3 regions of the Parasphingomonas frigoris genome follow, and region 3 is predicted to be linked to each of the others. Evidence: predicted binding sites of a transcription regulator. Region 3 holds the regulator's gene; each other region holds the start of a gene.
What was found. The regulator LexA, encoded in region 3, represses DNA repair genes until DNA is damaged. The targets are predictions, from matches to a motif close to GTTCCNCNCTTGTTCT.
Positions count from the first base shown of each region.

Region 1: the regulator LexA is predicted to act here: its motif matches at 3,816-3,831, upstream of U1872_RS14470 (ribonucleoside-diphosphate reductase subunit alpha).
Region 2: the regulator LexA is predicted to act here: its motif matches at 2,914-2,929, upstream of U1872_RS03300 (DNA recombination protein RmuC).

Region 1 is NZ_JAXOJQ010000003.1:860,860-868,313, reverse strand. It holds gene U1872_RS14490 (putative bifunctional diguanylate cyclase/phosphodiesterase) at 1-366, shown strand, start outside; gene U1872_RS14485 (hypothetical protein) at 451-1,131, opposite strand; gene U1872_RS14480 (response regulator) at 1,254-1,913, shown strand; gene U1872_RS14475 (sensor histidine kinase) at 2,146-3,543, shown strand; gene U1872_RS14470 (ribonucleoside-diphosphate reductase subunit alpha) at 3,945-5,885, shown strand; gene U1872_RS14465 (endonuclease domain-containing protein) at 5,950-6,375, shown strand; gene U1872_RS14460 (DUF2171 domain-containing protein) at 6,444-6,704, opposite strand; gene U1872_RS14455 (hypothetical protein) at 6,776-7,084, shown strand; gene U1872_RS14450 (hypothetical protein) at 7,081-7,281, shown strand; gene U1872_RS14445 (ribonucleotide-diphosphate reductase subunit beta) at 7,341-7,454, shown strand, end outside.
Region 2 is NZ_JAXOJQ010000001.1:706,421-713,874, forward strand. It holds gene U1872_RS03290 (TrmH family RNA methyltransferase) at 1-601, shown strand, start outside; gene U1872_RS03295 (tetratricopeptide repeat protein) at 699-1,358, opposite strand; gene U1872_RS03300 (DNA recombination protein RmuC) at 1,422-2,900, opposite strand; gene U1872_RS03305 (formate--tetrahydrofolate ligase) at 3,052-4,710, shown strand; gene U1872_RS03310 (hypothetical protein) at 4,899-5,084, shown strand; gene def (peptide deformylase) at 5,220-5,750, opposite strand; gene recR (recombination mediator RecR) at 6,046-6,642, opposite strand; gene fmt (methionyl-tRNA formyltransferase) at 6,775-7,454, shown strand, end outside.
Region 3 is NZ_JAXOJQ010000002.1:118,400-125,853, reverse strand. It holds gene U1872_RS05825 (citrate synthase) at 1-1,182, opposite strand, end outside; gene gltX (glutamate--tRNA ligase) at 1,216-2,670, opposite strand; gene U1872_RS05815 (ComEC/Rec2 family competence protein) at 2,699-4,957, shown strand; gene lexA (transcriptional repressor LexA) at 5,068-5,745, opposite strand; gene U1872_RS05805 (molybdopterin molybdotransferase MoeA) at 5,816-7,012, opposite strand; gene U1872_RS05800 (TonB-dependent receptor) at 7,386-7,454, shown strand, end outside.

The sequences.
Region 1 (7,454 bases), on a different contig from region 3:
GTCGCGGAAGTGCACGCTCAACTCGCCGCGAGCGGCGGCAAGGCGATCGCCACCGGCTACAACATCAGCCGTCCGCCGCGTACGACGATCCTGCGCCGCGCGCAGATCCAGGCGGGCGCCATCAGCGGCGAGGTGCGGATCCGCAACATCTCGGCCGGCGGCGCGATGATCGAGGGGATCGACGTCGAAGACAGCTGTGGCGAGATCGAGGTCCTCATCGAGCTGCTCGACGATCAGATGTTTCCAGCGACCCTGCGCTGGGCCGCCGGCGGCAAGGCCGGATTGCAATTCGCCGAAGCCTTCAACCTCGAACGGCTCGCGCCATCCGTGGAGACGGCGTCGCTTCCCCTGCGCAAGGCGGGCTGAGCGCAAACGCGTTGGGCGCCCTCCGTTGCGGAGGACGCCCGTTGCGGCCATGGCGCACCGTGGCGCGAGCGCGACTTGCGGTGGTCAGCCCGCGCTGTTGCCGGTTGCCGGCGGGGCGACGGGGGCCGCCGCGTTCGCAGAGGCTGGCGGCGGCGGCGGCGGCGGCGGCGGCGCGTTGCCGGCGTCCGGACCACCGTCCGGACCACCGTCCGGACCACCATCGGGTCCACGGTCCGGCCCAGCGCCGGGTCCGCGCGGTCCGCCGCCATGCGGGCCAGGCCGTCCGTCGGGTCCGCCCGGTCCACCCGGACCGCCGCGCGGCGGGCCCATCGGATGCAGCGCCACCACCTTGCCATCGGCGCCGACCAGGAACGAGGCGCGGATCATGCCGTGACGATACTGCCCCTGCACGGTCACCGCCTGCCCGGCGCGGATCAGCCCGGTGCCGTCGCCTTGTCGGCCGAAATCGACCAGCGCGCGCCCGCTGCCGTCGGTGACGACCGCCATCGGGCCGTAAAGCTCGGCGACCGTGCCGCGCACGCTGATCACGCCGCCGTCGTCGGCCAGCGCGCGGATCGCGACCGGCTTAATCGGCGCCATCTCGATCGAGGGGCCGGTCATCTGCGCGATCGTCGCGCCGCCGCCGACGCCGACCGCGAGCAACGCGGCGGCGACGAGCGCGGTGCGCACCGGCAGCTTGCGGGAGGCGCGGGGTTCGTCCATCGTGTCATAGCTGCCCTGCGGGCCTTCGATCTGGTCGGTCATCGTCTTTCTCCTTGTGAAGTGATGCCCCTTTCTAGCCAGGCAGCCCGGCACTGCGCTGAACTTGTCGGTTCATTCTCGGTTTAGCCTGCTGCCCTAGCCCCGCTCCGAAGGACGGAAAGAACATGCGCATCCTGCTGGTCGAAGACGACGTCGCGCTCGCCGAGGGCATCGCCAAGGCGCTGCGCGCCGAGCATTTCGCGGTCGACGTCGCCGCCAATGGCGAGGATGGCGCGCATCTCGGCGACACCGGCAGCTATGACGTCGCCGTGCTCGATCTCGGCCTGCCGCTCAAATCGGGGATCAGCGTGCTCGAGGAATGGCGCGCCGCCGGGCGCGTGCTGCCGGTGCTGATCCTCACCGCGCGCGACGGCTGGTCGGAAAAGGTCGCGGGGTTTCGCGCCGGCGCCGACGATTATCTGACCAAGCCGTTTCGCGTCGAGGAGCTCGTCATGCGGCTGCGCGCGCTGGTCCGCCGTGCCGCAGGGCATGCCGCCGCGCGGATCGTCGCCGGTCCGGTCGCCTTCGATGCGCAGACCGGGCAGGTCGAACTCGACGGCCTGCCGCTGCGGCTTACCGCGCTAGAATGGCGCGTGCTGTCGACGCTGATGCTGCGCCGTGGCGTGGTGGTCGACCGGCTCGACCTGCTCGATCATGTCTATGAAGGCGATGCCGATCCCGATTCGAACTCGCTCGAAGTGATCGTCGGGCGGCTGCGCAAGAAGATCGGCGCGGAGCGGATCGAGACGGTCCGCGGGCGCGGCTATCGCGTGGTGGAAGGGTGAGCTGCGTGCTTTTCCTCAGCGGAGCGCTTGCCAGCCTAAATGCGCCCCTCCGCTTCAGGGAAGGGGATGGGGGTGGGGCCGTGTCTCACCGAGCGTGTCGCTCGTTACTTCCCCACCCCAACCCAGTGCCGGGTCGGTCAGGCTCCCAGCCTGACCTAAACCGCGCGGGGCGCAGTTTACCCGGCACTCCTAAAGGGGAGGGGCTTGCAGTCAGTAAGCGGGCTCGAACCCCATGACCCTCCTCCCCCGCTCGCTCTACGGCCGCCTGCTCGCCACCGCGCTCGTCGCCACGCTCGTCGCGCTCGCCTTTGCCGCGGTGACGATCGGCGCGGTGCTCGATCGCTTCGTGACGCGCGGGCTCGACGACCAGCTCGACGCGCAGATCGCGGTGCTCGCGCAGGCGGTGCAGTCCGATGGGACGGTCGATCGCAGCCGCCTGATCCTCGCCGCGCCCTATGACGATCCGGCCGGTGGATGGGGCTGGCGGATCGATGCGCCGGGCCGGACGATCGCCTCGCCCGCAGCACCCGATCTCGATGCGATGCGCGCACCGCCGGCCCCGCCCCCCGATCCAGCGGGCGCGCAGCCGCCGCGCGACCCCAAGCATCACGCCGACCGCCGGGGCAACCGCGCGCAGGCGCTCGACTGGCGCGGGCGCGACGGGATGCGCCACGCGCGCAGCCTGACGCTCGCCACCCCGCGCGGGCCGGTCCGCATCACCGCCTCGGCGCCGCGCGCGATCGTCGATCGGCCGCTGCGCGCGGCGATGGCGCCGTTGCTCGGCTCGCTGCTGCTGCTCGGGCTCGCCCTCGCCGTCGCCACGCTCGTGCAACTGCGGATCGGCCTGCGCCCGCTCACGACGATGCGCGCGAGCCTCGCCGCGATCCGCGCGGGCACGGCGGCGACGCTGCCCGAGGATCAGCCGACCGAGCTCGCCCCGCTCGCGCACGAGATCAACGCGCTGCTCGCCGAAAATGCCGCCGCGCTCGCCAATGCGCGCGGCCATGTCGCCAACCTCGCGCACGGCCTCAAGACCCCGCTCGCGACGCTGGCGCTCGCGCTTCCCGAACATGACCCCGACGGGTCGCTGCGCGCGCAGGTCGCACGGATCGACCAGGCGGTGCGCCACCATCTCGGCCGCGCGCGCGCCGCGACGCCGGGTGGCGCGCTGCGGCTCGCCACGCCGCTCGCGCCGGTCGTCGCCGATCTCGTCAACGCACTCGCGCGGATCCATGCCGAACGCGGCGTGACGGCGACCGTCGCGATCGATCCGGCGCTGCGGGTCGCGGTTGATCGGCAGGATCTCGAAGAATTGATCGGCAATCTGCTCGACAATGCCTGGCGCTGGGCGACTGCGCGAATCACCGTCTCCGCCGCCCCCGCCCCCGACGCGCGCTTCGTCCGCCTCGCCATCGCCGACGACGGCGCCGGGATCGCGCCCGACGCCCGCGCTGCGGCCCTCGCCGCCGGGCAGCGACTCGACGAACGCGGCGACGGCCACGGCTTCGGCCTGTCGATCGCGCAGGAGCTGGCGACGCTCTATGGCGGCACGCTCGAGCTCGCGACCGCCGCCGCGGGCGGACTCGAAGCGATCGTCGCCCTGCCGATGGCGCGTTCCGCCGACGCGTGAAAAAATCGTCATGTTCCCGGTTCGGTCCCTTGCGTTTGAGCGAGGCCAGCTTTGACCGCGCGTCGCGCGATAGGTCCGCTTCGGCCAGGCCACGAACGGATTCAAATTAGCGACGAACCGAGTCCCTAAAGCGTCATTTACGCTATTGTGTCCTTGGACGAACCGGCACAATCTGTAGGGGTAGAGTTCGGGGGCGAACCCAAGCGCTAGTAGAACATCCACCGCATCCCTATCTTGCGGTAACGATCCATCCTGCGTTTGATACGCGCAGTGGTCCGTTTTTGTTCTCGCCGGTCGCCTTCGAAATGCTACGCTGGGAGCTCGCTCTCCGATTCGAACGGATCGGGAACGCAGGCGGTCCCTGCGACGGAACAGTGGATGAGTTTACAGGGACGCGGAACATGGATTTTCGGGATACCGGGGAAGTGAGTACGACTATGGCTACCGATGCAATCGAGGCGCTCGACGCAGGCGTGGCGGCACCGACCGATGGGAAGGGCACGGCCGATCGCAAGCTCGCCGCGCGGGGCGATTCGAAGGAAATCCACGCGCAGCTCTATCCTGTCGAGGTCGACCATTCGCGCGACGCGCTGCTGACCGATTTCGGCAAGGACACGCTCAAGGATCGCTATCTGCTCCCGGGCGAGACCTTCCAGGATCTCTTCGTGCGGGTGGCGTCGGCTTATGCCGATGACGCAGCGCATGCGCAGCGCCTCTATGGCTACATCTCGAAGCTGTGGTTCATGCCGGCGACCCCCGTTCTCTCGAACGGTGGCACGGGCCGCGGCCTGCCGATCTCGTGCTTCCTCAACTCGGTGCCCGACAGCCTCGGCGGCATCGTCGACACGTGGAACGAGAATGTCTGGCTCGCGTCGCGCGGCGGCGGGATCGGCACCTATTGGGGCAACGTCCGCGGCATCGGCGAGCCGGTCGGCCTCAACGGCAAGACAAGCGGCATCATCCCGTTCGTCCGCGTGATGGATTCGCTGACGCTCGCCATCTCGCAGGGCTCGCTGCGGCGCGGTTCGGCGGCGGTCTATCTCGACGTGTCGCACCCCGAGATCGAGGAATTCCTCGAAATCCGGAAGCCCAGCGGCGACTTCAACCGCAAGGCGCTCAATCTGCACCACGGCGTGCTGATCACCGACGCCTTCATGGAAGCGGTGCGCGCGGGTTCGGAATGGACGCTGACCAGCCCGAAGGACGGCTCGGCCCGCTCGACCGTCGATGCGCGCTCGCTCTTCCAGAAGCTCGTCGAAACGCGCCTCGCCACCGGCGAGCCGTACATCGTCTTCGCCGATCATGTGAACAAGGGCATGCCCAAGCATCACCGCGACTTGGGGCTCAAGGTCTCGACCTCGAACCTGTGCAGCGAGATCACGCTGCCGACCGGCAAGGACCATCTCGGCAACGACCGTACCGCGGTGTGCTGCCTGTCGTCCTTGAACCTCGAGACGTGGGACCAGTGGAAGGACGAAAAGGGCTTCATCGAGGACGTCATGCGCTTCCTCGACAACGTCCTGCAGGATTTCATCGACCGCGCCGAACCCGGCATGGAGCGCGCCGCTTACTCGGCGATGCGCGAGCGTTCGGTCGGCCTCGGCGTGATGGGCTTCCACAGCTTCCTCCAGGCGCGCGGCCTGCCCTTCGAGGGCGCGATGGCCAAGTCTTGGAACCTGCGGATGTTCAAGCACATCAAGGGCCAGGTCGACGAAGCCTCGATGCACCTCGCGATGGAGCGCGGTCCGTGCCCCGACGCCGCCGACATGGGCGTGATGGAGCGCTTCAGCTGCAAGATGGCGATCGCGCCGACCGCGTCGATCTCGATCATCTGCGGCGGCACCTCGGCGTGCATCGAGCCGATCCCGGCGAACATCTACACGCACAAGACGCTGTCGGGCTCCTTCTCGATCAAGAATCCGTATCTCGAGAAGCTGCTGATCGACAAATCGAAGAACTCGGACGCGATCTGGAACTCGATCCTCGAGCAGGGCGGCTCGGTCCAGCATCTCGACTTCCTCAGCACCGAGGAGAAGGATTGCTACAAGACGTCGTTCGAGATCGACCAGCGCTGGCTGATCGAGCTCCAGGCCGATCGTACGCCGTTCATCGACCAGTCGACCTCGCTCAACCTGTTCATCCCGGCCGATGTCGAGAAGTGGGACCTGCTGATGCTCCACTTCCGCGCGTGGGAGCTGGGCGTGAAGTCGCTCTATTACCTGCGCTCGAAGAGCATCCAGCGCGCTGGCTTTGCCGGCGGGGTCGAGAACGACAACACGATCGAGAAGCCGCAATACGAGTTCGAGACGACCGATTACGACGAGTGCCTGGCGTGCCAGTGAGCTAAATTCCCTCTCCCTACGGGAGAGGGAGGGAGCCGCGAAGCGGCGGAAGGGTGAGGACAGGATGCGGCTATATGCACGTCAGCCGGTCGGCACCGTTCCGCGCGCGCGGCGATTACGTCGCGAAGCACCAGAGCCGGAACGCCGGCTGTTGCGGGCGCTGCGCGAAAGCTTCCCGACGCTGAAGTGGCGCCACCAGGCGCCGGTAGGGCCGTTCTACGCCGACATCCTGTGCTTTTCGGAAAAGCTGGTGATCGAGGTCGATGGCGACACGCATGCCGATCGCGAGACGCGCGATGCAGGCCGGACCAAGATCATGGAAGCGGAAGGATTTCACGTGCTGCGCTTCTCAAACACCGACGTGGTGGCCAATACCGACGGCGTGATCGCGTCCATCTCCCTCTCCCTCCGGGAGAGGGAAGGGGCCCGCGCGGCGCAGCCGCGTGGGAAGGGTGAGGACAGCGCATACGGAAAGGGCAGCGCGGAATGACCCGCACTGCCCTCACCCGACCTCGCTACGCTCGGCCACCCTCTCCCAAAGGGAGAGGGGCTTTTAGCTTATTTCTCTTCTTCGAACGTCACCGCCACGTCGGCGTTGGCCGAGAGGCGCACCTTGCCGTCCTCGATATCGGCGACCAGGCCGAGCGAGATGTAGTGATGATGCCCTTCGTGGGCGGTCTTGCCCTCGTTGACCTGCGCGCCCGAATCCTTCTTCGTCAGCTTGATGCGGCCGCCCTCGACGTGGTCGACGGTGCCGACATGGACGCCGTCTGCGCCGATGACTTCGGCATGTTCCTTGATCTGCGATGCGTCGACCATGATGGTAGCTCCTGTGCTATGATTGCCAGCCCCCAACGCGCCGTCGGTGCATTGGATGCACGGGAGAGACTATGATGCGATTGTTACGCCTCCGCAACGCCCTCCTGGCAACCCCGCTGCTGCTCGCCGCGTGCGCGCATCAGGTGTCGAGCGCGGTGCAGCACGGCGCCGATTCGCCCGGCTTCCTGCTCGGCGTGTGGCACGGCTTCATTTTCCCGGTCGCCTGGGTGCTGTCGCTGCTGGTGCCCGATATCGCGGTCTATGCCGTCCCCAACCAGGGCGGCTGGTACGATTTCGGCTTCTTCATCGGCATCGTCTTCCTAGGCGTCGGCGCGAACCGCACGCGCACCGTCTACGTCACGCGCGTGGTGCGGCGATGAGCCTGTCGATCGCCATCATGTACGCGGTCGCCGTGCTGTTCACGGTGATCGGCGCCGGCCTGCTGCTGTCGCTCACGCGGCCGAGTGCGCCGGGCAAGGTCTACGCCTTCCGCATGATCGGCATCATGGCGCTGTCGCTCGGCATCGTGCTGCTGATGTCGGCGAGCGCGATGTGGCGCTGGAGCGTCGCCGCCTGACCCCGTTTCACCCCCAGTTTCAACCCATCCCCAGAACATAGTCCCGGAGTACCAAACCCATGTCCCTCACCGAAGCCCGCAAGCAGTACAAGCCGTTCGAATACCCCTGGGCGTTCGATTTCTGGAAGCGCCAGCAGCAGATCCACTGGATGCCCGAGGAAGTGCCCTTGGGC
Region 2 (7,454 bases), on a different contig from region 3:
GGTCGTCGCGGTCGAGGCGAGTGGCGGCGAGGCGATCGAGACCGTTCCCGACATTCTCTCCAAGCTCTCGGGCAAGGACAATCCGCAAGCGGTGGTCGGCGTGTTCGCGGAGTTCACCGCGACGCTCGACTCTCTCGACCGGAGCAGCGCACACACCTGGCTGGTCGCCGAGCGGCTGCGCGATCCCGGCAATCTCGGCACGATCCTGCGCACTGGCGACGCGGTCGGTGCGGGCGGGCTGATCCTGATCGGCGAATGCGTCGATCCCTTCTCGGTCGAGGCGGTGCGCGCGAGCATGGGCGCGCTGTTCACCGTGCCGGTGGTGCAGTGCGAATGGGATGAATTCTTGCCGTGGCTGCGCAGCGGGCCGGGGCAGCTCGTCGGCCTGAGCCTCGACACCACGGTCGATTACCGCTCGGCGCGCTATGCAGCGCCGACTTTCCTGCTGACCGGCAACGAAGCGCAGGGCATGCCCGACGCCTATGCCGCGCAGTGCGACCTGCTGGTCAAGATCCCGATGCTCGGCAAGGCCGACAGCCTCAACGCCGCGGTGGCGACCGCAGTGATGGCGTATGAAGTGCTGGGGCAGCGTTCGACCTAAGGCTGACGCCGATCGAGCTTCCGGGTTTCGATAACATCAGTTTCACGGGAAGAGGATTTCAGGCAATCTCGGGTTGGACGCCGGCAAACGGAGACCTTTAGCTCGGGGTGCGGCGCTGGTCGGCGATGTAGCGCAACTCGTTCTTGGCCTTGGCGTCGTTCGGATCGAGCTCGAGGCATTTGCGATACAGCGCCTCGGCCTCATCGAACTTGCGCTGTTCGCTCAGCGCATAGCCCATGCAGCGCCACGCCAGCCCTTGCTCACGCTTCACCCGCTCGGGCGCGGAAAGATCTGCATAGCCCGACGCGCGCTCGCACAGCTCGAGCATCTTGGCCCAATTGCGCTCGGGGCGGTAGGATTGGCCGAGCTCGGTGAGGAAATGCGCATGCATCGGGGCGAGCTCGACGAGGCGTTCGTAGGTGGCCCGCGCTTCGGGCAAGCGACCGAGATCGACCAGTGCATAGCCCTTGACGAACAAGGCGTCGCAATAGTCGGGACCGAGCGCGACGGCATCCTGCTTCGCGCTCGCCGCCATCCCCATGTAGGCGAGCGTCTGGACGGTCGTCATGCCGCAGAAGCGGCGGCGCTTTTCGCTGGCCTGCGCCTGTTCGAATGCCGCAATCACCGGGCCGATCGTATCGAGCGCGACCTGTGCCTGGCCTTTCAGCAGGGCTGCCGATGCCGCGTCGAGACCGGTCCGTTGTGCCGTGGCGGAATCATCGGACGCGGCGGTTGCCGGGCTCGCCGCAAGGGCCATCGCGACAGCTATCCAAACGTCCCGCCGCATGTCCCATCCCCCGAGCCGATTCGCGCTAGACGATTAGTCTGCCACGCTTTCTTCGGATTGCGGCAGCAATTTCGGCGTGTCGTCATAGCGTGCGAGCACTTCGACCGGCGACACATCCTCCAGCTCGCGCGCGCCGGTCTCGATGTTGAGGTCGCGGAACTTGCGGCCGGTGACCATCAGGCGTCCGTTGAACGAGTTGGAGAAGCTGTTGAAATTGTTGACCGCGCTGTTGAGCCCTGCCCCGACCTTGCGCAGATCGTCGGCCACCTTGGCGAGGCGGTCGTGCATTTCCTTGCCGAGCCGGCCGATCTCGGCGGCTTCCTTCGCTAGCCGCTCCTGACGCCATACCGCCGCGACGGTCCGCGCGATCGCGATGAGGTTGGTCGGCGTCGCGAGCAGAACGCGCTTCTCGAAGGCGAAGTCCCACAAGGTCGGGTCCTGCTCGAGCGCGGCCGAGAGGAAATGTTCGCCAGGGACGAACATGATGACGTAATCGGGCGCGTCGGCGAACTGGCTCCAATAGGCCTTGTTGCCGAGCCCGTTGACGTGTGCGCGCATCGCCGCAGCGTGCAAAGCGAGGCCCTTCGCGCGCTCCTCCTCGTCGACCGCGCCGAATGCGTCCTGATAGGCATTGAGCGACACCTTGGCGTCGATCACCAGCGCACGCCCGCCGGGCACCTTGACGATCGCGTCGGGGCGCAGCCGCCCGCCGGCGCGCTCGTCGGCGTCGCCGCTCGCGACCGAGACTTCAGTCTGGAAGTCGGTATGTTCGGACAAGCCACAGGTTTCGAGCACATTCTTCAGCTGCTGCTCGCCCCAGCGGCCGCGCGACTTCGGTGCGTTGCGCAGCGAATTGACGAGCTTGGCGGCCTCGCTCGACACCTTCTCCTGGCCGACGCGCAGGCCCTCGATCTGGCCCTTGAGCTGATCGAACGCGCTGACGCGATCGAGCTCGACCTTGGTCACAGCCTCCTCGTAGCGCAGCAGGCGGTCGCTGACCGGCTGGAGCATCGACTTGAGGTTGGCGCCCGCCGTTTCCTCGGACTGGCGGAAGCGCTCGTCGGCGCGCTTGAGGAAGATATCCTGCGCATCCGTGAGCAATTTGTTCGAGACTTCGGCGAACTGCGTCGCGAGCAGCTCCTTGGCGTGGAGCAGCTCGGCGATCCGCGTCTCGTGCGTCTCACGTACCATCTTGAGCCGCGCTTCGTCGGCGTCGCGCATCTCGGCGAGGCGGCTCTCGAAGGCAGAGCTATGCGTTTTAAGCGCGGTATTCTCGAGCCGGGCGATATCGCGCTCGTTGCGGATCGCGGTGAGCTCGGCGCGCAGCTGGTCGGCGGCGCGGGCGCGCTCCTCGGCGCTGGCGAGATCGACGATCGCGCGCTTGAAATCGGCCTCGCGCGCCGCGGCGTCGGCGCGGACGGCGGCGAGCGGGCGCCCGGCAAGCACCCAGCCCAGCGCCAGCCCGATCAGCAAGGCGGCCATCGCAAGCAGGGCAATCGTCAATCCGGTCATCTTGGGTCTCGCTGGAACATTGAGCGAACCAGTAGCCCGCGCGTGACGGATGGTAAATGCTCGCGCGACGGACCGAGCGGTAATGCCCCGACACAATCCTGCGTCATCATTCTCTACCTGCCCTTTTGCTTGGGATTTGGTAGGGCAAGGTATGCTCACCGACATTGCCATCTCGCGCGCCGCAACCCTGCAACCCATCGGCGCCATTGCGGCGGCGGCCGGCATTCCGCCGAAAGCGGTCGAGCCCTATGGCCACCACAAGGCGAAGATCGACCTTGCCGCCCTCCCGGCCACCACACAGGGCAAGCTGATCCTCGTCACCGCGATCAACCCGACGCCGGCGGGCGAAGGCAAGTCGACGACGTCGGTCGGGCTCGCTGACGCGCTCAACCGGACCGGACGCAGGACGATGCTCGCGCTGCGCGAGCCTTCGCTCGGGCCGTGCTTCGGCACCAAGGGCGGCGCGACCGGTGGCGGCTATGCGCAGGTCGTGCCGATGGAGGACATCAACCTCCACTTTACTGGCGACTTTCACGCGATCACCTCGGCGCACAATCTGCTCGCGGCGATGATCGACAACCATGTCCATTGGGGCAATGCACTCGACATCGACGTGCGGCGGATCGTCTGGCGGCGCGTGCTCGACATGAACGATCGCGCGCTCCGCGACATCGCCCAGTCGCTCGGCGGCCCGGCCAATGGCTATCCGCGCGAAAGCGGCTTCGACATCACCGTCGCTTCCGAGGTGATGGCGATCCTGTGCCTCGCGACCGATTTGCATGATCTCGAGGCGCGGCTCGGGCGGATCGTCGTCGCTTATACGCGGGGCAAGCAGGCGGTGACCGCCCGCGATCTCAAGGCCGATGGCGCCATGGCGGTGCTGCTCGCCCAGGCGATCAAGCCCAACCTCGTCCAGACCTTGGAAGGCACGCCGGCGTTCGTCCATGGCGGGCCGTTCGCCAACATCGCGCATGGCTGCAATTCGGTGATCGCGACCCGCGCGGCGCTGGGGCTGGCCGACTATGTCGTAACCGAGGCCGGGTTCGGCGCGGATCTGGGCGCGGAGAAGTTCTTCGACATCAAGTGCCGCCAGGCCGGGTTGAAGCCCGCGGCGGCGGTGATCGTGGCGACCGTACGGGCGCTCAAGATGAACGGGGGTGTTGCCAAGCCCGATCTCGGCGCGCGCGATGCCGAGGCAGTGCGACGCGGTGGCGTCAATCTCGCACGGCATGTCGAGAATGTGCGGGCTTTCGGCGTACCGGTGGTGGTGGCGATCAACCGCTTCGATGGCGATACGCCCGAGGAAGTCGCGGTAATCCACGAGATCGCCGCCGCGCAGGGGTGCGAGGCGGTGCTGTGCTCGCATTGGGCCGAGGGTGGCGCGGGGGCGATCGCGCTGGCCGACAAGGTTGCCGCGCTGGCCGACGCGCCGTCACAATTCGCGCCGCTCTATCCCGATGACCTCTCGCTGTTCGACAAGATCAACACCGTCGCGACGCGGATCTACCGCGCCGAGGAAGCCGTCGCCGAGCCGTCGGTGCTGGCGCAGCTCGCGCGGTTCGAGGCGGCGGGGTTCGGGCATCTGCCGGTGTGCATGGCGAAGACGCAGTACAGCTTCTCGACCGATCCGGCCAAGCTCGGCGCGCCGACGGGACATGTCGTGCCGGTGCGCGAGGTACGGTTGAGCGCGGGCGCGGGCTTCGTGGTGGCGATCTGCGGGGAGATCATGACGATGCCGGGCCTGCCGAGGGTGCCGGCGGCGGAAGGGATCCGGTTCGGGGCAAACGGCGAGATCGAGGGCTTGTTCTAGCGGGGGATCGATGCCCTGTGGCGCGACGCCGTCCGGGACGCGCGCAAAACACGTGCCGCCCGGGTTGCGTAAACCATAAAATACATCAATCTTTTTGCGGCTATCGGTGCGGAAGCTTCCTTGGTACGGCGTTGCTCGAACCCGGTATTATGCTGACGAGGGGGCGTACGATGGAACGGTTTTCGCCAATGTTCGTGCTGATTTCGATATTCGTGTCGGGCAGCATTGGCGCGTCGGCCGGGTTTGTGATCGGTGGGCTGATGGCGTCGGGCAAGGTGAGCGACCTCGAATCCCGGGTCTACTTGCTCGAGCGGCTCATTACGAAGCTGACGGGCGAAGCCGCCCTGCCCGCCGAAGTCACGGATTTCCGATAATCCACCGACCCCACGAAGGATCCGGAAACGCCCTGGCGTCGGTGACGGCAAGCCCCTCGGCAAGCGCGGACGCCCTCACCGATCGGCGGAAATATTGGCCGCCACGGCCTCACCAAGCGCGATAGGCCCCCCGGATCACGCCGCCTTGCGCATCTTCGTCAGCTTCTTGAGCAGCATGTCGCGCTTGAGCTTCGAGATGTGGTCGATGAACAGCACGCCATTGAGATGGTCGATCTCGTGCTGCAGCGCGGTTGCGAGCAGGCCGTCGAAATCGCCCTCGTGGGCGGCGCCCTGCTCGTCGAGCCAGCGCGCGCGGCAGCCGGTTGGGCGCTCGACCTCGGCATATTGCTCGGGGATCGACAGGCAGCCCTCGTTGTAGAACGAGGTTTCCTCGCTGACCGAGATCAGCTCGGGGTTGATGTAGACGAGCGGCTTGCGGACCGGCTTGGCGTCTTCTTCCGCGGACTCGGGCTCCTGCAGGTCAATCACGACGATGCGCTGCTCGATGCCGACCTGCGTTGCCGCAAGGCCGATGCCGCGTGCGTCGTACATCGTGTCGAACATGTCGGCGACGATCTTCTTGACGGCGTCGTCCACCGTCTCGACGGGCTTGGCGACGGCACGGAGGCCGGGGTGCGGGACTTCAAGGATTTCTAGGACAGCCATTCCCGCGAGCTAGGAAAGGTCGGGCTGCGCGTCAAGTTTTAGAAGGAGGGTTGATTCACACGAAGACACGAAGGCGCGAAGCAGAAGCAGATTTGGTTTACGCGAAGGCGCGGAGAAGCGTTATCGGGATGACCGCCCGCGCACTGGGCAACAGCAGCCCTGCGGCTAGCGATTTAGAGAGCCGCTGCGCGGCGGGCGCAACCTCTTCGTGCCTTCGTGTCTTCGTGTGAAACTCCCTCTTCTGCCTTCTCCTCCGCGTCTCCGCGTGAACGAAATTTTCTTCGCTTTGCGGGCTTCAAGCCACCGGCCGCCGCGCCCGCAGTGCCTGCGCCAAGGTCCCCTCGTCGAGATAATCGAGCTCACCCCCGACCGGCAAACCATGCGCCAACTGCGTGATACGGATCGGGAAGCGTTCGATCCGTTCGGCGATGTAATGCGCCGTGGTCTGGCCCTCAAGCGTGGCGTTCATCGCCAGGACCACCTCGTCGATGCCGCCATCGGCGATCCGGCGGACGAGTGATTCGATCGCGAGATCCTCCGGGCGAACCCCCTCGAGCGCCGACAGCCGCCCGCCGAGCACATGGAAGCGCCCAGGAAACAGCCGCGAGCGATCGAGCGCCCACAGGTCGGCAACTTCCTCGACCACGCACAACGCGCGCGCATCGCGGCGCGGATCGGCGCAAACTCCGCACGGATTCGCCGTGTCGATATTGCCGCAGATCGAACAGGTTGAGAGGTTTTCCTCGACCGCCATCAAAGCATTAAGCAACGGCGCCAGCGCGCCCTCGCGCTTCTTGAGCAGGTGCAGCACCGCGCGGCGCGCCGACCTGGGGCCAAGGCCGGGAAGCTTGGACAGGGCCTGGGTCAGCGCTTCGATTTCGGGAGAGGCCATCGCCATGAGATAGGACGCGCGGAAGCGTTCGTCACTAGCGCGTCGCCCCGGCTTCGCGTCGCCCCCAACGGTCCGGCCTGCGCGGGGGCGACGACACTTGTGTTTACCGTCGCCCGATCGCAAAGCGCCGGGATGCGGATCATCTTCATGGGCACGCCCGATTTCTCCGTCCCCGTGCTGCAGGCACTGGTCGATGCCGGGCACGACGTCGTCGCGTCGTACAGCCAGCCGCCACGGCGTGCCGGGCGCGGCAAGACGCTCACCCCCTCTCCCGTACAGGCGCGCGCCGAAGCGCTGGGGATCGCGGTGCGGACACCGGTGACGTTGCGCGATGCCGACGCGCAGGCCGAGTTCGCAGCCTTCGGTGCGGATCTGGCGGTGGTCGCGGCTTACGGCCTGATCCTGCCGCGTGCGGTCCTCGACGCGCCGGTACATGGCTGTCTCAACGTCCACGCCTCGCTGCTCCCGCGCTGGCGCGGCGCCGCGCCGATCCAGCGCGCGATCCTCGCCGGTGATGCCGAGACGGGGGTGTGCATCATGCAGATGGAGGCCGGGCTCGATACCGGGCCGGTGCTGCTCCGCAATGCGACGCTGATAGCCGCGAAGACCGCAGGCGGGCTGACCGACGAACTGAGCGCGATGGGCGCGCGTCTGATGGTGCAGGTGCTGGGCGATCTCGCCGCCTATCCGCCCGAAACGCAGCCCGAAGTCGGCGTGACTTACGCCGCCAAGATCGACAAAGCCGAGGCGCGGCTCGACTTCACTCAAAGCGCGGCGGCGGTCGAACGGCAGGTCCGCGGGTTCAATCCGCC
Region 3 (7,454 bases):
CTGCGCGACCCAGCCGACGGTGCGGGCGAGGGCGAACAATGCCGTGAACATCGTCGTCGGGAAGCCGATCGCCGAGAGGATCACGCCCGAATAGAAATCGACGTTCGGGAACAGCTTCTTCTCGATGAAGTATGGATCGCTCAGCGCCATTTCCTCGAGCGCGATCGCGACGTCGAACACCGGATCGGTCACGCCGAGCTCGCCGAGCACTTCGCGCACGGTCTGCTGCATCACGGTCGCGCGGGGATCGTAATTCTTGTAGACGCGGTGACCGAAGCCCATCAGGCGGAACGGATCGTTCTTGTCCTTGGCGCGCGCGATGTACTCGGGGATGCGGTCGACGGTACCGATCTCGCGCAGCATGTTGAGCGCCGCTTCATTGGCGCCGCCATGCGCCGGGCCCCACAGGCAGGCGATGCCCGCCGCGATGCACGCGAACGGGTTTGCGCCCGACGAGCCTGCGAGACGCACGGTCGAAGTCGACGCGTTCTGCTCGTGGTCGGCGTGGAGGATGAAGATGCGGTCCATCGCCTTCTCGACGACGGGGTTCACGACATATTCCTCGGCCGGAACGCCGAAGGTCATCTGCAGGAAGTTGCCGGTGTAGCTGAGGTTGTTCTTCGGCGACATGAACGGCTGGCCGATGGAATATTTGTACGCCATCGCGGCGATCGTCGGCATCTTGGCGATGAGGCGATGGCTCGCGATCATGCGCTGCTGCGGATCGGTGATGTCGGCCGAATCCTGGTAGAAGGCCGAGAGCGCGCCGACGACGCCGCACATGATCGCCATCGGATGCGCGTCACGACGGAAGCCGCGGTAGAAGGTCGCGAGCTGCTCGTGCAGCATCGTGTGGCGGCTGATCGTGTAGCTGAACTTGTCGAGCTCGTCCTTGGTCGGCAGCTCGCCGTTGAGGAGGAGGTGGCAGACCTCCATGAAGGTCGACTGCTCGGCGAGCTGGCCGATCGGATAACCGCGGTGGAGCAGCACGCCCTCGTCACCGTCGATATAGGTGATCGCCGAGTCGCACGATGCGGTCGAGGTAAAGCCCGGATCGTAGGTGAACATGCCGGTCTGGGCGTAGAGCTTGCGGATATCGATCACATCGGGACCGACGCTGCCCGACAGGACCTTCATTTCGAGGTCCTTGCCTGCGGCGTTCAGCTTGACGGGGTCAGTCATCGGTCGTCCTTTCGAAATCTCTAGAAAGCCGCTTCAAGCGGTCATCTGGTCGGCGATCCGCCCCAGACTCTCGTCGCGCCCGAGCAGATCGAGCACATCGAAGATTCCGGGCGAGGTCTTGCGCCCGGTCAATGCGGCGCGCAGCGGCTGCGCAACCTGACCGAGCTTGACCCCCGCGGTCTCGGCGACCTGCCGGACCGCAGCTTCGAGCGTCTCCGTATCCCAGCTTTCGGTTGCGTCAAGCGCGACGTGAAGCTGAGCGAGTAACGCCCGCGCATCCGGGCCCAGCAGCGCCGTCACCTCGGCGTGCATTTCCAACGGCCGGACGTGGAAAAGAAAGGCTGTGCCCGCCGCCAGTTCGTTAAGGTTGGCAGCCCGCGGCTTGAGCGAGGCCATGCTGCGACGCAGGACATCGGCCTGCCGGACGGTAGGTTCGAAATCGAGCCGCGGGGTGATCAGCTCGGCAAGTCGGGCATCGTCCGCCTGCCGGATATATTGGCCGTTAAGGTTGTCGAGTTTCTTCAGATCGAACCGCGATGGTGATTTCCCGACACCGTCAAGCTCGAACCACGCGATCGCCTGTTCGCGGCTGATCACCTCGTCGTCACCATGGCCCCAGCCCAGCCGAAGCAGATAATTGTCGAGCGCTTCGGGCAGCACGCCGAGCTCATCGCGATAATATTCGACACCGACCGCGCCATGGCGCTTCGACAGCTTGGCGCCGTCCGATCCGTGGATCAGCGGGATGTGCGCATAGACTGGGTCGGGCCAGCCACCCTCGATGCTGTTCATCGCGCGGATGATCGGAAGCTGGCGAAAGGCGTTGTTGAGATGGTCGTCGCCACGAATCACATGGGTGACGCCCATGTCGTGATCGTCGACCACCACCGCGAGCATATAGGTCGGCGTTCCGTCCGAGCGCAGCAGGACGAGATCGTCGAGCTCGGCATTCTGGACCGTCACCGAACCCTGGACGCGATCCTCGATCGTCGTCGCGCCATCGAGCGGTGCCTTGAGGCGGACGACGAACGGGCGGTTTTCGTCCGACGAATCGATGTCGCGATAGGGGCTGCGCACCCGCAGCGGCTTCTTCGCTGCGTCCGCGGCGGCCCGCATTGCGGCGAGCTCGTCCTGCGTCAGATAGCAGCGATAGGCGTGGCCATGCTCGACCATCTGATGCGCGACGGCGGCGTGGCGCTCGGCCCGCGCGGATTGGAAAACCGCGTCGCCGTCCCAATCGAGCCCGAGCCAACTGAGCGAGGTGAGAATCGCATCGATCGCCGGCTGGGTCGAGCGCGCGCGATCGGTATCCTCGATTCGCAGCAGGAATTGGCCGCCATGGTGGCGGGCGTAAAGCCAGTTGAACAAAGCGGTGCGCGCACCGCCGATGTGCAGAAACCCGGTCGGCGAAGGCGCGAACCGGGTTACGACCTTGGTGTCGGATGCGCCGGCGGCGGGGGCCGCGGCGGGGTCAGATATTGCGCTCAATCGCGCATGCTCCCAGACTAGAGATTGGATGGCCGGATCAGCCTTGAGCGCCTCTAGCACGCACCTTCCCGCGCTTCAAATCGGCGCGATCCGGGGGGCGTTACGCGACTGCGCGAGACTGGCAGCGCAGAGTGGGGGGCAATTCGAAAGATGGCTCGACGCCGAGCGCGATCAACTGGTGCTCTGGCTGCCGGTCGCGCTGGGGGCGGGCGTCGCCTTGTGGTTCCTGCTGCCCGATTCCTCCGCATGGGCCGCCGTGGCGCTCGGGGCGCTGGCGATCGCGCTGCTGGCGGTTGCGCTCGGGCGCGGTGGGCGCGCGGCGAGGGTCGTCGCGGTCGGTGGCGTCGCGGTGGCGTTGGGGATCGGGCTGATCTGGCTGCGAGCCGAGCGCGTCGCGCATCCGGTGCTGCGCGAACCGGCGATCGTGACCTTCCTTGCCCGCGTCGAGCGCGTCGAGCCATTGTCGATGCGCGATCTGGTGCGCGTGCAACTGGCGCCGCTGCGCGTAGTCGCGGAGGCTGCGCCGAACGGACGCAGGCGCGCGCTGCCGGTGCTGCCGCCACGCGTCCGCGTCAATCTGGCGACGCTCGATGTGCCCGTGGGCCTCGCCTCCGGCGCGACGTTGCGGCTTTCCGCGCGATTGATGCCGCCGCCGACGGCGGCGGTGCCGGGAGCTTACGACTATGCGCGGACCGCTTGGTTCGACGGGATCGGCGCGACGGGGCGGGGTTTCGGACCAATCGCGATCGTGGCTGGGTCTGCCACGACCGGCGGTGGACTGCGGATGCGGCTGTCGCAGCATATCCAGACAAGCGTCGGCGGCGGCGGCGCGGGCGGGATCGCCGCCGCGTTGGTGACGGGCGACCAGGGCAGCATTCCGCTTGCCGATAGCGATGCGATGCGGCGGTCGGGGCTCGCGCATCTGCTGTCGGTCAGCGGGTTGCACATCACTGCAGCGGTCGGGGCGGTCATGCTGCTGGTCAGTCGACTCCTCGCGCTCAGCCCGTGGCTGGCGCTGCGGATGCGCGTGCCGTTGATCGCGGCGGCGGCGGGGGCGCTGGCGGCGATCGGCTATACCTTGCTGACCGGGGCCGCCGTGCCAACGATCCGCTCGTGCGTCGCGGCGCTGCTGGTGCTGGTCGCGCTGGCGCTCGGGCGCGAGGCGCTGACGCTGCGATTGGTCGCGGCGGGGGCGACGATCGTCCTGCTGCTCTTTCCAGAGGCGCTGGGCGGGCCGAGCTTCCAGCTGTCGTTTGCCGCGGTTGCCGCGATCGTCGCGTTGCATGAGCATCCGCGGGTCCGCGACTGGTTCGGCCCGCGCGAGCAAAGCCGGCTCGCTGCGGGCGCCCGCGCGTTCGCCTCGCTCCTGCTGACGGGGATCGTGGTCGAACTGGCGCTGGTGCCGATCTCGCTGTTCCATTTCCACAAGGCCGGGCTTTACGGCGCGATTGCCAATATAGTGGCCATCCCGCTCACGACCTTCGTGACGATGCCGCTCGAGGCGCTGGCGCTGCTTTTCGACGCGGTCGGCGCGGGGGCGCCCTTCTGGTGGCTGACGGCGCGCTCGCTCGATCTGCTGTTGTGGATCGCGCATGCGACCGCGGCGATCCCGGGCTCGGTCGCGCCGTTGCCCGCGATGCCGGCCGGGGCCTATGGCGTGATGGTCGCGGGTGGGTTGTGGATCGCATTGTGGCGCACGCAATGGCGGCGCTTGGGGGCTCTACCGTTGCTGATCGGGGCCGCGTGGGCGCTCGCGACCCCGCCGCCCGACCTTCTCGTCACCGGCGATGGACGGCATGTCGCAATCCGAACCGCCGATGGCGGGTTGGCGCTGCTGCGCGACCGGACCGGCGACTACACCGCCGACACGATGGCGGAAAATGGCGGGATTACGGACTTGCCGGTATTGCTGTCCGAGCAGCGAGACGCCCGCTGCAGCCGCGATCTGTGCCTGATGACGCGGATGGCTGGCGGGCGGCAGTGGCGCGTGCTTGCGACGCGAAGCGGCTATCTCGTTCCCACCGCCGATCTCGTCGCGGCCTGCGCGGAGGCCGACATCGTGATCAGCGAGCGGCGGTTGCCGCGGCGGTGCGCGCCGCACTGGCTGAGGCTCGATCGGCCGACGTTGGCGCGCACGGGCGGCATCGCTATTGCGTTCCCGTCGCGCTCGGTGCGGACCGTGCGCCACGCGGGCGACCGCCATCCGTGGATCGCGGCGACTGATGCCGGGGTGGTCCGCCGAGCACCACGGTGGAGACGACGTGGGAATACGCGGCAGGCGCACTGACGAATGGGCTGCGATCGCGACCTGCAGGCGCCGGCAGACGAACCGGGTCAGGATGCGCGCGACCAACGATGGCCTAGGCCAACGCGGTCTCGCGTCCCGCTGTGCGAGGTTCAGTCGTAGCGTCGCAGGATACCGGCCAGCTTGCCCTGCACCCGGACTTGCGCGGGGGCATAGCGCTGCGGATCATAGGCGCGGTTCGCCGGATCGAGCCGCACCATCGCGCCTTCGCGGCGGAAGAATTTGAGCGTGGCCTCGCTCTCCTCGATCAGCGCCACGACAATCTCGCCGTCGCGCGCGATGTCCTGGCGTTTGATCAGCGCGTAATCGCCATCGAGGATCCCGGCCTCGACCATCGAATCGCCCGACACTTCGAGCGCATAATGTTCGCCGCTGCCGAGCAGCGCGGCGGGGACGGCGAGCATTGATGCGCCCTCGAATGCCTCGATCGGCACGCCGGCGGCGATCCGGCCGTGCAGCGGGATCTCGATCACGTCGTTGGCGGGTTCGGGAACGTGGCGAACGTTGCTTGCAACCGGGCTCGGTGCGGCCGCCTTGCCTGCAGGCTTGGTGCCTCGCTCGGGCATCTTGAGCACTTCGAGCGCGCGGGCGCGGTTGGGCAGACGGCGGATGAACTGGCGTTCCTCGAGCGCGCTAATCAGGCGGTGTACCCCTGACTTCGATTTGAGATCGAGCGCTTCCTTCATTTCCTCGAAGGACGGCGAAACCCCGGTCTCGTCGAGCCGGTCGTTGATGAAGCAGATCAGCTCATGCTGCTTGCGGGTAAGCATCGCGGCGCCCTTTCGTCGGAACAGACGACGAACCTATACGGAACGAAAAATCGCCCGTCAAGCACGCCGCTCAGCCGAGGGCGAGGATTTCCACCGAGTCGCCGGCTTGCGCCGCAGGAGCATGCGGCGCGCGGACGATCAGGCAGTCGGAGCGGGCCAATGTGGCCAGCATCGACGAATCCTGACGCGCCGCCGAATGGACGCGACCGGCGCGGGTTTCGGCCCGCAGATAGTCCTGGCGATGGTCGTTGGCGGGGAGCGGTTCGCCGAGCGTCGCGAGGAAACGGCGCGGTGCGGGATCGGCCGCGCCACTCAGATGGGCGATGAGCGGACGCAGGAACAGGATCGCGGTAACGAACGCCGAGACGGGATTGCCGGGGAGGCCCAGCACGATCGTGTCGCGCAGTCGACCGGCGAGCATCGGCTTGCCGGGCCGCAGCGCGATTCGCCAGAAGTCGAGACTTCCGCCCGCGGCGGCGAGCGCCGGACGGATCAGATCATGATCGCCGACCGAAGCACCGCCGGTCGTCACCAGTATATCGGCGTCGACACGCGCGAAGGCATCCGTGATCACGTCGAGCCGGTCAGGCAGGATGCCGAGCTCGATCAGCGCGATGGGCAGGTCGGCGAGAAGCGCCGCGAGCATCGCGCCATTCGATTCCGGCAACCCGCCGTCGGTGAGCGCCGCGCCCGGTGCGACCAGCTCGTCGCCGCTCGCCACGATCGCGACCCGCAGCCGTCGAGCGACCTTCACGGCACCGTGCCCGGCGGTCGCGGCCAGCGCGATCCGCGCGGCCGTCAGCCGCTCGCCCTTCGCCACCAGCAGATCGCCGCTGCTGAAATCGAGCCCCTGGCGGCGGACGTTGCCGCCGCGCACCGGGCCCGTCCCCGTTAGCCGGACGACAGCACCGTCACGCACCGCCTCTTCCTGCACCAGCACGCTGTCGGCGCCCGATGGCATCGCCGCGCCGGTGAAGATTCGGACCGTCTCCCCGGTACCGACATGTCCGCTGAAAGCATGCCCCGCCGCGCTCTCGCCGATCAGCGCGAGCGGGCCTGGCAGATCATCGAAGCGGACCGCATAGCCATCCATCGCCGAGACGGCGGTGGCGGGCTGGGTCCGTAGCGCTACGATGTCGGCCGCCGCCCAGCGCCCGGCCGCGGCGGCGAGCGGGGCATCTTCGGTTGCAGGCGCGGATCCCAGCGCGAACAGCCGCGCCTGGGCGTCGGGAACGGAGAGCAGCGGCGGGCGGATCGGATCGGGCATGAGCGTCCTAATGCGGCACCGTGCAAAGCGTTGCACGGGCGTCAGCGGCGGATGCGGCGACTGCGCCTGACTGTCAAACGGGCAAAGGCCGCGGCGCTCGGCCTAGCGTCGCCGCCTAATCGGCCTGCCGAAGCGAACGCAGCCGGGCTTCGGTGCGGAAAGACCCGCCGCGACTAAAAAACCACAGGTCGCAGACAATGTTGCTGGCGATGGCGCGCTGTCATGAAAATGTCATACCTCCGGCCTAGCGGCGCGGCTGGGGGCAGACTTTACCACGCTGAAGATCGCTCGCCCCATCGCGCGCAAGGTCCGCAACGGATCGGCGCGCTCGCTTTTCGATGTCCGCAGAACATCCAACATCAAAGGGAATCGCATGTCCAAGTCGCTCGTCGTCAAATCCGCCTTGCTGGTCGGAACCGCCTTCGCCGCCGTTGCGAGCGCC